2 regions of the Streptomyces sp. NPDC058221 genome follow, and region 2 is predicted to be linked to the other one. Evidence: riboswitches for the same ligand, from Rfam matches in the RefSeq annotation. Region 2 holds a riboswitch; the other holds the start of a gene.

The links. A riboswitch is a leader RNA that binds a small molecule or an ion and turns the genes downstream of it on or off. The one in region 2 is predicted to bind S-adenosylmethionine.
Region 1: linked by a shared signal. The riboswitch ahead of ACFVW8_RS18700 (glutathione S-transferase family protein) and the one ahead of thrC (threonine synthase) in region 2 are both predicted to bind S-adenosylmethionine.

The regions. Positions count from the first base shown of each region.
Region 1 is NZ_JBHVWF010000053.1:24,631-32,254, forward strand. It holds gene ACFVW8_RS18695 (ATP-binding cassette domain-containing protein) at 1-2,205, shown strand, start outside; gene ACFVW8_RS18700 (glutathione S-transferase family protein) at 2,262-2,969, opposite strand; SAM riboswitch class IV at 3,321-3,466, opposite strand; gene ACFVW8_RS18705 (amino acid ABC transporter permease) at 4,025-5,029, shown strand; gene ACFVW8_RS18710 (amino acid ABC transporter ATP-binding protein) at 5,128-5,892, shown strand; gene ACFVW8_RS18715 (ABC transporter substrate-binding protein) at 5,994-7,019, shown strand; gene ACFVW8_RS18720 (GNAT family N-acetyltransferase) at 7,105-7,624, shown strand, end outside.
Region 2 is NZ_JBHVWF010000003.1:140,637-148,260, reverse strand. It holds gene ACFVW8_RS02405 (cold-shock protein) at 1-93, opposite strand, end outside; gene ACFVW8_RS02400 (MoaD/ThiS family protein) at 542-820, opposite strand; gene thrC (threonine synthase) at 852-2,144, opposite strand; SAM riboswitch class I at 2,162-2,288, opposite strand; gene ACFVW8_RS02390 (glucosyl-3-phosphoglycerate synthase) at 2,442-3,395, shown strand; gene ACFVW8_RS02385 (hypothetical protein) at 3,431-5,245, shown strand; gene ACFVW8_RS02380 (trehalose-6-phosphate synthase) at 5,342-6,733, shown strand; gene otsB (trehalose-phosphatase) at 6,710-7,567, opposite strand.

The sequences.
Region 1 (7,624 bases), on a different contig from region 2:
ACGATCGCCGCCGAGTCGCAGCGGCTGATCAACGAGACCTACAGCGCCTTCGTCCAGGGCTTCATGCCGACCCTGGCCAGGCCCGAGGTCGACGTCCTGGACGGCCTCACGACCGCGATCATCGTCGACCAGCAGAAGCTGGGTGCCGATCCGCGGTCCACCGTCGGCACGGCCACCGACGCCAACGCGATGCTGCGCATCCTCTTCAGCCGGCTCGGGAAGCCGCACATCGGACCGCCCGGCGCGTACGCGTTCAACGTCCCCTCGGTCCGGGCGAGCGGTGCCATCACGGTCGAGCGCGGCGCCAAGAAGGCGGTGAAGGCGACCTTCAACCGCACCGGCGGGATGTGTACGCGCTGTGAGGGCCGGGGAACCGTCTCCGACATCGACCTCACCCAGCTCTACGACGACTCCAAGTCGCTCGCCGAGGGTGCGTTCACCATCCCCGGCTGGAAGTCGGACAGCTTCTGGACCGTCCGGGTCTATGCCGAATCGGGCCTGCTCGACCCGGACAAGCCGATCCGCAAGTACACCAAGAAGGAGATGCAGGACTTCCTCCACCGGGAGCCGGTCAAGGTCAAGGTCGAGGGAGTGAACCTCACCTACGAGGGACTGATCCCCAAGATCCAGAAGTCGTTCCTGTCCAAGGACAAGGAAGCCCTGCAACCGCACATCCGGGCGTTCGTGGAGCGGGCGGTCACCTTCACCACCTGCCCCGAGTGCGACGGCACCCGGCTGAGCGAAGAGGCCCGGTCGTCGAAGATCGAGCGGATCAACATCGCCGACGCCTGCGCCATGCAGATCAGCGACCTCGCCGCATGGGTCCACGGCCTCGACGAGCCCTCGGTGGCGCCCCTGCTCACCGCGCTGGGGCAGACGCTCGACTCGTTCGTGGAGATCGGTCTCGGCTACCTGGCACTCGACCGGCCGTCGGGCACGCTGTCGGGCGGTGAGGCGCAGCGCGTGAAGATGATCCGCCACCTCGGCTCCTCCCTCACCGACACCACTTATGTCTTCGACGAGCCCACCGCCGGCCTGCACCCCCACGACATCCAGCGGATGAACAACCTGTTGCTGCGCCTGCGGGACAAGGGCAACACGGTGCTCGTCGTGGAGCACAAGCCGGAGACGATCGCCATCGCCGACCATGTCGTCGATCTCGGACCCGGTGCCGGTACGGCGGGCGGAACGGTGTGCTTCGAGGGCACCGTCAAGGGGCTGCGGGCCGGGGGCACGGTCACGGGCCGTCATTTCGACGACCGGGCCACGCTCAAGGAGGCATTGCGCAAGCCCACCGGCGCGCTGGAGATCCGCGGCGCGCAGGCGAACAACCTCTCCGACGTCGACGTCGACATCCCGCTCGGGGTCCTCACCGTCGTCACCGGCGTGGCCGGCTCCGGCAAGAGCTCGCTGATCCACGGATCGGTCTCGGGCCTGGACGGTGTGGTGTCGATCGACCAGAGCGCGATCCGCGGTTCGCGACGGAGCAACCCCGCGACGTACACCGGCCTGCTCGACCCGATCCGCAAGGCGTTCGCGAAGGCCAACGGCGTCAAGCCGGCACTCTTCAGCGCCAACTCCGAGGGTGCCTGCCCCGGTTGCAACGGGGCGGGCGTCATCTACACCGACCTCGCGATGATGGCCGGCGTCGCCACCGTCTGCGAGGAGTGCGAGGGGAAACGGTTCCTGGCCTCGGTGCTGGAATACCGCCTCGGCGGCCGCGACATCAGTGAGGTGCTCGCGATGTCGGTGACCGAGGCCGAGGAGTTCTTCGGCGACGGCGAGGCGCACACCCCGGCCGCACACCGCATCCTCGGCAGGCTCGCCGACGTGGGGCTCGGCTACCTCAGCCTCGGTCAGCCGCTCACCACGCTCTCCGGCGGCGAGCGGCAACGACTCAAGCTCGCCACCCACATGGCCGAGAAGGGCGGCGTCTACGTCCTTGACGAACCGACCACCGGCCTCCACCTCGCCGATGTCGAGCAGCTGCTCGGCCTGCTCGACCGGCTCGTCGACTCCGGCAAGTCGGTCATCGTCATCGAGCACCACCAGGCGGTCATGGCACACGCCGACTGGATCATCGATCTGGGGCCCGGAGCAGGTCATGACGGCGGCAGGCTCGTCTTCGAGGGGACCCCCGCCGATCTCATCGCCGACCGCTCCACGCTCACCGGCGAGCACCTCGCGGCCTACGTCGGCGCCTGACCCGGGTGGCGCAGCGGGGGTCCCGACGGGACCCCCGCGTCTGGCGTGCACAGGCGTCAGGCGCAGTTGACGTCGAGCGGGTCGGCGCACACCGAGAACAGCACCATGTCGTCACCGCCGGGGAAGGCGGGGTGCTCGCCGAGACGGCGTACGTAGCCCCGGAGCCGGGGATACGTGGCGAGTGCGGCCGGGCCGAGATGGACGAGCGCCACCCACAGGTCCACATCCGCAGCCGTCAGCCCTTCGCCCAGGACGTGGGGCCGCAGGGTGAGGTACTGGTCCACCAGGTCCAGCGCCGCCGATCGTTCCGACGGCCCGGCGAAGGGGGTGACGTCCTGGTCGAGCAGGTCACACAGGGCGTCGATGTCCGCGGCGAGCTCAGTCGGGCGCAGCGCGGAGGGGCAGGCCTCGTCGTGGCCGGAGAGCAGGCCCGCCAGGTCGCGGAGTATGTCGGGAGTGTGGTTGCTGACGATCCGTCCGCTCCAGCGGTCGCACAGCGCGGGCGCCGTCAGCGGCCCGTCGTAGTGGTGCATCGTGGCCTCGTACGCACTGCGCAGCGAGGCGAGGGCTTCGGGTGTCTCGGCGGGGTGTCCCACGAGTGTGGTGGCGACCGAGTCCTGGAGACCGAGCAGGCCGAGAGTGATCGAGATACGCAGCGAGCGCGGACAACGGGCCGACAGGAACAGCTCGTAGCGGTGCGGAGCGGGGTAGAAGCCGCCGGCCAGACCGACCCCGATGCGGCTGTGGATGCGGGAGGACGGCACGGCCACCTGAGGACGAGGAGGCGTGGCACACGGACTCGGTCCGGATGGGATCGAGCTGCACGTGATCGAGTTGCCTGTGCTGGAACTGCGCGAAGCTGTCTCGGGCATGACTCTCCCTATGGGGATCCCGGTGGGAACGAGGAAGCCACCGCCGCCTTGTGGGCACCAGCGGCCGGATGTGGAACGACTGCGCTTTTGTGCCGGTCCGGACCGCGAGGTGCGGGCCGGCACGCGTCCGGGATTCCGGGCTAGTAAGCGCTGGAGACACGCAGCAGATCGATGTGCAGGCGCCTCGTCAAGCCGTTCCTGGACAATTCCCACCCGTCCCGACTCCGGGGCTCGCGAGACGCGAGACCACGCTTGTCCCGCCACACCGGCGGGACCCGGTCGTCACCCGGGGCACCCCGTCGCGGTGGAAGGGTTGCCTGCCAGCGAGCCGGGGCCGATGACCCCGTGAGCAGGACCGATCCTGCACGGGGGCGCTGACAATCGTGACCGTCCACGCCAGTTTCGGTCCGCGGCGTGACGCCGTCAAGAAGGCCGTACGGGCCGTCTCGCCTGGTGGTCACGGGCGTTGACATTCCTGACGGTGCATGCCTAACTTGCGGCGCGGAACGCCTCCGGGCGTCAGTGAAAAGCCCTGGCTCGCCGGCCGGCGGCCGGCGGCCCTCGCACGGGGCCCCCAGGTGGGACCGGACCGGATGAAGTCCGGCAGGCGCGAGGCCCCGCGGGGGCGGAATGGTGACGGTGAGAGCGATGCACGCAGCTGAGGGGATGGCCGCCTGGCGGTCCCGCGGCCGCGTGATGCTCTGCGCCGACCGCTCCGTCGACCTGCAGCGCGTCAGCAGCGCACTGTGTACCGCCGCCTGTCGCGGCCTCTGTCTCTGTCGAGGCTGACGGTCCTCTGATTCCCTGACGTCCACCGCTGTCGCGGTGTGCCCTCGCCCCGTCCGGCCCCGTTCCGTGCTGTACGCCCTGCCGCGCCGAGTCGTCCCGGCCGGCGCGGCGGCGCTGCCGTCCGCGGTCCGGGCTGTCCGCATCCGCTGGAGCCCTCCGTGAGTGATTCCCCCGGCCTCGCTGTGTCCTCCGGGTCAGCGCCGCCCGCCGAGGCGGAACCCCGCCTCGATCCACCCGCCGAACCGAAACCCCTGGCCCCGCAGCGGGTCCGGCCGCTGCTGCGTCCCGGCCGCTGGATCGTCAGCGCCGTCGTGCTCGTGCTGGTCGCCCAGATCATCCACGGCCTGGTGACCAACCCCTTCTACCAGTGGGACCGGTTCCAGTACTGGTTCCTGCGCCCCACCATCCTCGAAGGCCTCCTTGTCACCCTTGAAGTCGCCGTATACAGCGCGGTGTTGGGGCTCATCGGCGGTGTGCTGCTGGCCCTGGCCAGACTCTCCCCGAGCCCGGTGCTGCGCGCGGTCAGCTGGGTGTACACCTGGCTGTTCCGATCGGTCCCGCTGATCGTGATCCTGCTGTTCCTCTACAACTTCAGCGCGCTCTACCGGACGCTGAGCGTGGGAGTGCCGTTCGGCCCGGCGTTCTTCAGCTTCGACGAGTCGCGCCTCGCCACCGACATGGTCGTCGCCGTGATCGGTCTCAGCCTGAACGAGGCGGCGTACGCCTCCGAAGTGGTGCGTGGCGGCATCCTCTCCGTCGACCAGGGCCAGCACGAGGCGGCATCCGCCCTCGGCCTCCCGAAGCGGTACCAGTTCGCGAAGATCGTCTTCCCGCAGGCCCTGCGCTCCATCACCCCCAACTACGTCAACCAGCTGATAGGCCTGGTCAAGGGCACCTCGCTGGTGTTCTACGTCTCGCTGCTCGACCTGTTCGGCTCCGTACAGAGCATGGGCAGCACCTATCCCGGCGACATTGTGCCGCTGCTGCTGGTCGCCACCGCCTGGTACCTGATCCTCACCAGCGTGGTGTCCGTCATCCAGTTCTACGTCGAGCGGTACTACTCCCGGGGCGCGCTGCGCACCCTGCCGCCGACCCCGTTGCAGAGGCTGCGGACCGGCCTGGGCGAACTGCGGGTCAGGGTCCGGAAGGAGACGGCGATATGACCGCCAAGGCGACCGGGCCGGCGGAGCCGACCGATTCGGCCGGGGCAACAGGGACGGCAGACACGGCGCCGGCGGCCGACGCCGTCGGGACGCCTGCGATACGCCCTGCCGCTGTCGAAGTGCACGATGTGCACAAGTGGTACGGCTCCCAACGCGTCCTGGACGGTGTTGCGCTGACCGTGCGGCCCGGGGAGGTCATGGTCGTCCTCGGACCGTCCGGCTCAGGCAAGTCCACTCTCCTGCGGGTGATCAACCACCTGGAGAAGCCCGAGGTCGGCCACGTCAGTCTGAACGGGGAGCTGATCGGCGTACGGAGGCACCGCGGGCGGCTCAAGGAGCTGAGCGAGCGGGCCATCCTCGTGCAGCGCAGCCGCATCGGGTTCGTCTTCCAGAACTTCAATCTCTTCCCGCATCTGACCGTGCTGGACAATGTGGCCGCTGCTCCGGTGGCGACCGGAAAGCTGACCAGGCCCGAGGCCCGGGAGGTGGCCCGCGACCTGCTCGCCCGGGTGGGGCTCGCGGACCGGGCCACCGCCTATCCGCGTCAGCTGTCCGGCGGCCAGCAGCAACGGGTGGCCATCGCCCGGGCCCTCGCCCTGCGGCCCGGGGTCATCCTCTTCGACGAGCCGACCTCCGCGCTCGACCCCGAGCTGGTCGGCGAGGTGCTGGCCGTGATCAAGGATCTGGCCGGCAGCGGCACCACTCTCCTGGTCGTCACGCACGAGATCGGCTTCGCCCGCGAGGTCGCCGACCGGGTGGTCTTCATGGACGGCGGCCGGATCGTCGAACAAGGCCCGCCCGAGCAGGTGCTGGACCACCCGCGGCACGAGCGGACCAGGGACTTCCTGAGCAAGGTGCTCTGAGCCCGCCCCGCCCGTCACACCTACCCGGCCCCTCGTACCTGGGCCGCGCCCCGACGCCCCTGCGCCATACACCCTCACCGCATCCGACAAGGACAGCCACCATGCGCACCCTCATCCTCCGCAGCAGATTCCGCCGCGGTCTGGCCGCCTCCGCCGCCTTCGCCTCGCTCGCCGTCGGGCTCGCCGCGTGCGGCGGTGACGGCGACGCCGCGACCAGGACCGACAGTGCACCGGCCGGAACGGTCACCGTCGGCGCACTCTCCAACGGCGCCGCCGAGGAGACCGAACTCAAGGTGCCCGAGGTGAAGTCGATCAGCGCCGAGCTGCCCAAGTCGGTGGCCGGCAGGGGCAAGCTGGTGATCGGCGTGGGCGCGCTGCCGGCCGGCTTCCCGCCCCTCGCGTACGTGGGCGAGGACCAGAAGACCCTCACCGGCGCCGAACCCGATCTCGGCCGGCTGGTCGCTGCGGTCCTCGGGCTGGAGCCCGAGCTGAAGAACTCGACCTGGGAGAACATGTTCGTCGGCATCGACAGCGGCAAGGTCGACGTGGCCCTGTCGAACGTCACCGACACCGAGGAGCGCAAGCAGAAGTACGAGTTCGCCTCCTACCGGCAGGACAACCTCGCCTTCGAGGCCTTGAAGAAGAGCACCTGGAACTTCGACGGCGACTACCGGAATCTGGCCGGCCGGACCGTCGCCGTCAGCGCAGGCACCAACCAGGAGAGGATCCTGCTGGAGTGGAAGGCGAAGCTGGCGAAGGAGGGCAAGAAGCTCACCGTCAAGTACTACCAGGACAACAACGCCACGGCGCTCGCTCTGTCCAGCGGGAAGATCGACCTCTCCTTCGGCCCCAACCCCGGTATCGCGTACCACGTCACCCGGACCGCGAAGACCCCCAACCCGACGCGTACCGCAGGCACGTTCTCCGGTGCGGGCGCGACTCTCCAGGGACTGATCGCGGCAACCGCGAAGAAGGACAGCGGACTGGCGAAGCCGCTCGCCGACGCGATCAACCATCTGATCAAGAACGGCCAGTACGCCAAGTGGCTCGCCGCCTGGAACCTCTCCAACGAGGCCGTGCCCTCCTCCCTGGTCAACCCGCCCGGACTGCCGCTCGACAACTCCTGACCCGCGCCCCCGCCGAGGGGCGGCGCCGCCACGAGCCGGCCGCGCCGTCCCGGCCACGTCCCAGATACGGAGACTCAGCACCGCCATGTCCACCAGCGTCCATCACGCTCCGCCGCCGAGACCGGCACCGCCGCACATCCTGGACAACGCCGCCTGGGCCGCGCTGACCGGTCCGCACGCCCACCTCGCCCAGCGGATCGGCGGGGCCGCCCGCTACCCCACGGACGTGTCACCGTTCAGCGCCCTCAGGGACCCCGCCGACCCGCGGGCCTGGGACGATCTGGCCACCCTGATCGGGCCGGGCAACGCCACCCCCGTCTCCGGAGCACGCACGGTGCCCGGCGGCTGGACGGTCGAAAGCAGCGTTGACGGCGTCCAACTGGTCGACACCGCCCTGCGCGCCGGACCCGCCCCCGAAGCGGAACGGCTCCGGCCCGCCGACGTACCCGAGATCCTCGACCTGATCGCCCTCACCCAGCCGGGCCCCTTTCTGCCCCGCACCATCGAACTCGGCAGCTACCTGGGCATCCGGCACCACGGACGGCTGATCGCCCTGGCCGGAGAACGCCTGCACCCGCCGGGCTGGACGGAGATCAGCGCCGTCT
Region 2 (7,624 bases):
GCTGTAGTGGACGAAAACATCCGCACCACCGTCGACCGCGATGAAGCCGTACCCCTTCTCCGCGTTGAACCACTTGACGGTGCCCTGAGCCATGCCTAACTCCCCTATTACTGGCCCTTGCACAGGGCCGCACTTCGCGGCCCTGGGTCAGAACTCACCCTCCGACAGGAGAGGGTGCGTGCGCCGGAACGCGTCGACCGCGGCCGAATGTATCTGCCCAACTGCCCTCTGCAACAGGTCAATCGGACGAGAATTCTGGGCAGCACGGAGCGCCCGAATATGAGGAATCCGTGAGGATCCTGGGCAAGTCGGGCCAGGCAAAGGCGACTTATGGCGCAAGAGGCTCAGGCACTTTGGCTGCATCTTGTCGTGGCCGGGCGCATTCTCATATGCGGGGGGCACGGGCAGCGGAGGGGACTTCCCACACTCTACCGCGTTCAACCATGCAGAATTGCCCCCTCCGCTTGTGTCGCGGAGGGGGCAATGGCGGTGACGCGGTGCAGTCGGAGCCGGCGGTCGGAACCGCTCGGCCCCGCAGGGCTCAGCAGCCGCCGGCGACGGCCGGGATGATGGAGACGCCGGCGCCGTCCGGGGTGACCGCTTCCAGGCCGCCTTCAAAGCGCACGTCGTCGTCGTTGACGTACACGTTCACGAAGCGGCGGAGCTTGCCCTGGTCGTCCAGGACGCGGGCGGCGATGCCCGGGTGGTCCTTCTCCAGGGACTCGATGACCTGGGAGAGGGTCGCGCCCTCGGCCGGGACCTCGGCCTGGCCGCCCGTGTAGGTGCGGAGGATGGTGGGGATACGGACCTTGACGCTCATGGTGGGTGCCCTTCCTGGAGTCTCGGTTAGGTCAGTTGGTGCCGAGGCCGGCGGCGCGGAAGGCGTCCAGGCTCGGACGGATCGTCGCCGTCGCCTGCGAGGTGGCGGCCACCGCGTCCAGCGTCTTGAGGCCGTCACCTGTGTTCAGGACGACGGTGGTGAGCGTCGGGTCGAGCAGGCCGGCCTCGATCAGCTTCTTCGTCACGCCGACGGTCACCCCGCCCGCGGTCTCGGCGAAGATGCCCTCGGTGCGCGCCAGGAGCTTGATCGCGTCGACGACCTGCTCGTCGTTGACGTCCTCGACGGCGCCGCCGGTGCGGCGGGCGATGTCCAGGACGTACGGGCCGTCGGCCGGGTTGCCGATCGCCAGGGACTTGGCGATGGTGTCCGGCTTCTGCGGCCGCACGACGTCGTGACCGGCCTTGAAGGCGGTGGAGACCGGCGAGCAGCCCTCGGCCTGGGCGCCGAAGATCCGGTACGGCTTGTCCTCGACCAGACCGAGCTTGATCAGCTCCTGGAGACCCTTGTCGATCTTCGTGAGCTGCGAGCCGGACGCGATCGGGATGACGATCTGGTCGGGCAGCTGCCAGCCGAGCTGCTCGCAGATCTCGTACGCGAGCGTCTTGGAACCCTCGCCGTAGTACGGGCGCAGGTTGACGTTGACGAAGCCCCAGCCCTCACCGAGCGGGTCGCCGATGAGCTCCGAGCAGAAGCGGTTGACGTCGTCGTAGTTGCCCTCGATACCGACCAGCTCACCGCCGTACACCGCGGCCATGACGACCTTGCCCTGCTCCAGGTCGTGCGGGATGAACACGCAGGACCGCAGGCCCGCCCGGGCGGCGGCGGCGCCGACCGCTCCGGCCAGGTTGCCGGTGGAGGAGCAGGAGAGCGTGGTGAAGCCGAAGGCGCGGGCGGCCTCGACGGCGATCGCGACGACGCGGTCCTTGAAGGAGTGCGTCGGGTTGCCGGAGTCGTCCTTGACGTACAGACCGCCGGTGACGCCCAGCTCACGGGCGAGGTTGTCGGCCTTGACCAGCTTGGTGAAGCCGGGGTTGATGTTGGGCTTGTCCGCGACATCGGAGGGGACCGGCAGCAGCGGCGCGTAGCGCCAGATGTTGTTGGGTCCGGCCTCGATGCGCTTCTTCAGCTCGTCCGGGGAGCCGCTCGGCAGGTCGTACGCCACTTCGAGCGGCCCGAAACAGGTCACACAGGCGAAAAGCGGACCGAGCTCGAATCGCTCTCCGCACTCGCGGCAGGAAAGCGCCGCGGCGGGACCGAGGTCCACAGAAGAGTCGGTGTTTGCTTCAACAGTCTGAACAGCCATGGTGGCGAGGCCCTTTCTCCTCATCTTCCTTGTGACGCATTTCGCCACAAGACGGAATTGGCACCTTCCCTACCGAACCTCGCGGTCGGCAGGAGGGTTGCCGGGACTTCAACGGGCCGTTCCCTCTGTCCCTCTGGATGAGCGCTATGGCACTGGACCATCGATCCAGGCGTTTATCGGCGGACGGCCCCCGGCATGCGACGGCCATCTGCGTTGTTCAAGACTGTAACCGAAGCACCGGACTGTTGAGATAGTCGTCCGAACCGCGAGATGGATCACACACAGGGAGTATCGACCGTGCTGGAAGAGGTCGAACGCTGGCTGACCAGGCGTTCCTGGTCGGCCGCCGACCGTCCGCTGGACCGGCTTCTGGCCGCCAGGAACGACCCGCACAGCGGGAGCGGGAGCGTGAGCGTCGTGCTGCCGGCGCTGAACGAGGCGGCGACGGTCGGGGACATCGTCACGACGATCCGGCGCGAGCTCATGGAGAAGGTCCGGCTGGTCGACGAACTCGTGGTGATCGACTCCGGCTCCACGGACTCCACCGCCGAGGTCGCGCGCCGGGCCGGTGCCCGGGTGATCCACCGGGACGCGGTCCTGCCCCGCATCCCGGCCGTGCCCGGCAAGGGCGAGGTGCTCTGGCGGTCACTTCTGGTGACCGGCGGTGACATCGTCTGCTTCATCGACGCGGATCTGAAGGACTTCTCGGCCGACTTCGTCTCCGGCATCGTCGGTCCGCTGCTGACCGACCCCTCGGTGCAGTTCGTCAAGGCGATGTACGACCGCCCGCTCGGCGACACCGCAGGTCAGGGCGGACGGGTCACCGAGCTGGTGGCACGGCCGCTGCTCAATCTGCACTGGCCGCAGCTGGCCGGCTTCGTCCAGCCGCTGGGCGGCGAGTACGCCGTGCGCCGCTCCCTGCTCGAACAGCTGCCGTTCCCGGTCGGTTACGGAGTGGAGCTGGGGCTGCTCGTCGACGCCCTGCACACGGTCGGCCTGGACGCGCTCGGCCAGGTCGACGTCGGCGTCCGGAAACACCGCCATCAGGACGGCCAGGCGCTCGGCCGGATGGCGGCGGCCATCTACCGGACCGCGCAGCTGCGGCTCTCCCGGGGGCATCTGGTCCGGCCCTCGCTGACCCAGTTCGAGCGGGGCGAGCGCGGTTTCGTCCCGCACACGTACGCGGTGGACACCGAGGAGCGGCCGCCGATGTGCGAGATCGCGGAGTACGTCTCGCACCGCGCGGCGTGACCGATTAAGGCGTAAATCTTCTTTAAGTTCGCTGCATGGCATTCCCCCCATTCATGACCATGCTGCGCCGGAGCCGCAGACTGCCGGTCTCCCTCGCCGCCCTGGCCCTGCTGAGCACCGCCGTCACCGGACTCGTCCATGCCGCCCCCGCGGCCGCCGATGTCGTCTCGCCGTTCGCCCAGCGCTACGACGAGGCCGTGTACGGCGACTTCAGGACCGTCGGCAACACCGTCATGGGCTGCCCCACCAGCCCCGCCGACATGGCCGGCCGGTGCGCCGTCGCCGCATCCGGCCAGGGCCGGGACAACAACAACACCTTCGACATGCAGCGGCTGAACACCGCGGGCACCACGGACGGCTTCGGGTCGAGCACCGGCCGCGTCACCGTCCCGCCCGGCGCCCGGGTGACGTACGCCCGGCTGTTCTGGGGCGGCAACGACGGCACCTACCGGGGCCCCAGCGGCAGCGCGCTGAAGCGCTGCGACATCTCAGGCGCCGATGTGGCGGGCTCCCCCGGTGAGCCGCTGGACGCCGTCCCCGCCATCGGGGTCGACGGCGCCCCGGCCGGGAAGGTCTCCGCCGAGGACCTGGTCCAGGACCCCTCGACCACCAACGGCCCGCACTACTACACGGGCGAGGCCGACGTCACCGCCGCGTTCGGCCGGGTCACCGGCACCGGAGCACCGCTCCCCGTCGCCGTCGGCGACATCTGGTCCGCCAACGGCAAGGGCTGCGTGGCGGGCTGGTCGCTCACCGTCGTCTACGCCTACGACGCACCGGACGAGACCTACGCCCCCGAACGCCGCAACGTCTACGTCTACGGCGGCCACGTGCTCCAGCGCTCCACCTCACCCGACACCACGGTCGGGGTGGACGGCTTCTACCGCTCGGGCCACGGGAAGATCCGCGCCTCCGTGACCGCGTACGAGGGCGACTGGAACACCCCCGGCGACCGCTTCCTGATCGAGGACCGGAACGTCACCGAGCCCCACACGGGCAACACCAACAACTTCTTCGTCAGCGCCGCCGACGGCTCCGCCGATCCGGATTACGTCAACAACCTGAGCATCGACGCCAAGGAGTTCGAGGTACCCGACGACACCATCCGGCCCGGCGACACCTCGACCACGCTGACCTTCGGCACCAAGGGCGACACGTACGTCCCGTCCGCGCTGGCGTTCTCCGTCCCCGTACCGGACCTGGAGATCTCCAAGACCGCCTCGCCGTCCGGCGCCGTCGCTCCCGGTGACACCGTCACGTACACCGTCCGTGCGAAGAACATCAGCTCGCTCGACTACCCGAACGCCAAATTCACCGACGACCTCGGCGACAACCTCGACGACGCCGTCTACAACGACGACGCCCGGGCGACCCTCGGGAACGTCTCGTACCAGGCACCGCGGATCGGCTACCTGGGCGACATCCCGGCCGGGAAGACCGCGACCGTGACGTACTCCCTCACCGTCAACGACCCGGCCACCGGCGACGGCAGACTCCACAACGGCATCGACGTGCAGTCGCCGCGCTCCAACTGCGAACCGGGCAGCACCGACCCGGGCTGCGGCGTGACTCCGGTCGTCGAGAAGCCCGACCCGACGCCGCCCCCGCCGCCGAGCCACTCCCCCGACCCCGGAGCCGGCCACCCGGAGCCGTCCCCCTCGGTGACCCACCAGCACCGGCCGACGCCGCCCGGTCCCCCCGCCCCGCCGGCCGGGTACGACGGCGGCTCGATGGCCGCCACCGGCACCGGCCATGAGCAGCTGTGGCTGCTGGGAGCCCTCGCACTCGCTCTCGGCGCGACCGGAAGCGTCGCCTTCGGGCTGACCCGCGGACGCTCCCGCAACGGCTGACCCGGCCCCGCTGTCCGCCCGCGTGCGGCCGCACTCCCCCGGGAGCGCGGCCGCACGCACGTTTGCGCGGTTCGTGATCGGGCTAGATTCCGCAACATGGTCTCCGAGCACGCCCCCCAGTCCGCCTCCCAGGTACTCGTCGCGTCCAACCGCGGTCCGGTCTCGTACACGCTGGGCGAGGACGGCTCGCTCGACGCGAAACGCGGCGGGGGCGGGCTCGTCTCCGGACTGAGCGCCGTCGACGACAAGATGTGGGTCTGCGCCGCGCTGGGCGACGGCGACCGCGAGGCGGTGCGGCGCGGGGTCGGTGAGCCGGGTGTACGGATGCTCGACATCGACGCGCAGGTGCACGCCGACGCGTACAACGGCATCGCGAACTCGGTGCTCTGGTTCGTCCACCACCTGCTCTACCAGACCCCCGTGGAGCCCGTCTTCGACGCGGAGTTCCGCCGGCAGTGGGCCTCGTTCGAGACCTACAACCGGGCCTTCGCCGAGGCGCTCGCCGAGGAGGCGGGCGAGGGCGCGGCGGTCCTGGTGCAGGACTACCACCTGGCGCTGGTGCCCGGCATGCTCCGCGAGCTCCGCCCCGACCTGCGGATCGGCCACTTCTCGCACACCCCGTGGGCGCCCGTCGACTACTTCCGGATGCTGCCCGACGACATCGCCGAGCAGCTGCTGCACGGCATCCTCGGCGCCGACCGGGCGGCCTTCCTGACCCGGCGCTGGGCGGACGCCTTCATCGGCTGCTGTACGGAGATCCTCGGCGGCACCGGGCGCACCCGCATCGGTGTGCACGGGCTCGGCGCCGACGCGGACTTCCTGCGCCGCCGCGCGCACGAGGCGGACGTGGACGAACGGATGGCGGCGCTGCGCGAGCAGGTGGGCCCGGGCCGGAAGACCGTCGTGCGGGTGGACCGCACCGAGCTGTCCAAGAACATCGTCCGCGGGATGCTCGCCTACCGGGCCCTGCTCGACGAGCGGCCCGAGTGGCGCGGCCGCGTCGTCCACATCGCGTTCGCCTACCCCTCGCGGCAGGACCTCGCGGTGTACCGGGAGTACACGGCCGAGGTGCAGCGCGTCGCCGACGACATCAATACGGTGTACGGGACGGCTGACTGGACCCCGGTCGTGCTCCATGTGAAGGACGACTTCGCCCGCTCACTGGCCGCGTACCGGCTGGCCGACGTGGCACTCGTCAACCCCATCCGGGACGGGATGAACCTGGTCGCCAAGGAGGTCCCGGTCGTCTCCGACCACGGCTGCGCGCTGGTGCTGTCGCGGGAGGCCGGGGCGTACGAGGAGCTGGGCGACGACGCGATCACGGTGAACCCGTACGACGTGTCCGCCACCGCCGACGCCCTGCACGAGGCGCTGACGATGCCGCAGGACGAGCGGACGGTGCGCACGGAGCGGCTGGCCGCCGCGGCGACCGCGCTGCCGCCGCAGCAGTGGTTCATGGACCAGCTAGAGGCGCTGCGCCAGGACTGACAGGAACTCCACGACGGCTCCCGGCCCCGGCAGCAACAGGTCGGCACGCTCGGCCAGTTCGGGCACCTCGGCCCCGCCGCTGCAGATCAGCAGACCGGGCGTGCCGTCGGGGCCCTCGGTGCGGAGCTTCTCCACGGCGGCGAAGGCGGCCAGGTCGCCCAGGTCGTCACCCGCGTACAGCACGGACTCGGCGCCCGTCTCGCGCACGTACTGCGTGAGCGCGACACCCTTGTCCATGCCCGCTGGGCGCAACTCCAGGACCAGGCGGCCCGGTTCGACGATCAGCCCGTGCCGGGCGGCGAGCTCGCCGAGGGGGCCGCGCAGGGCCTCGAAGGCGGCCTGCGGGTCCTCGGCGCGGCGGGTGTGGACGGCGAGCGCCTGCCCCTTCTCCTCTATCCACGTGCCGCGCCAGGAGTCGAACCTGTCGAGCACGCCGGGGAGTTCGGCCCGCACGGCGGCGACCCCGGGGTGCGGGGCGGGGGCGCGGACGGTACCGGTGACGGCGTCCCAGCGCTCGGCGCCGTAGTGGCCGAGGACGACGAGGTGGTCGAGACCGGCGACCCCGGCGAAGCCGCCGTAGCGGACCGCGACGCCGGCCGGGCGGCCGGTGATCACGGCGATGGACGCGACCTTCGGCGCGAGGGCCGCGAGCGCCTCGACGGTGCCGGTGTGGGCGCGGGCCTGCTCCGGGTCGGGGACGATGTCGGCGAGTGTGCCGTCGAAATCGAGTGCGATGACGGCGCGGTCGGGGCGGGCGAGGAGGGCCGCGAGACCCTCCTGCCCGGCGGGGGTCGTCGGGGCCGGCGGGGGCGGGGTGTGCGGGTGGCTGCCCATGCGCCCGAGCCTATAGGCGGTGGCCTGTGCGTGGGGGCCTCACCGGGGGCGCTGCCC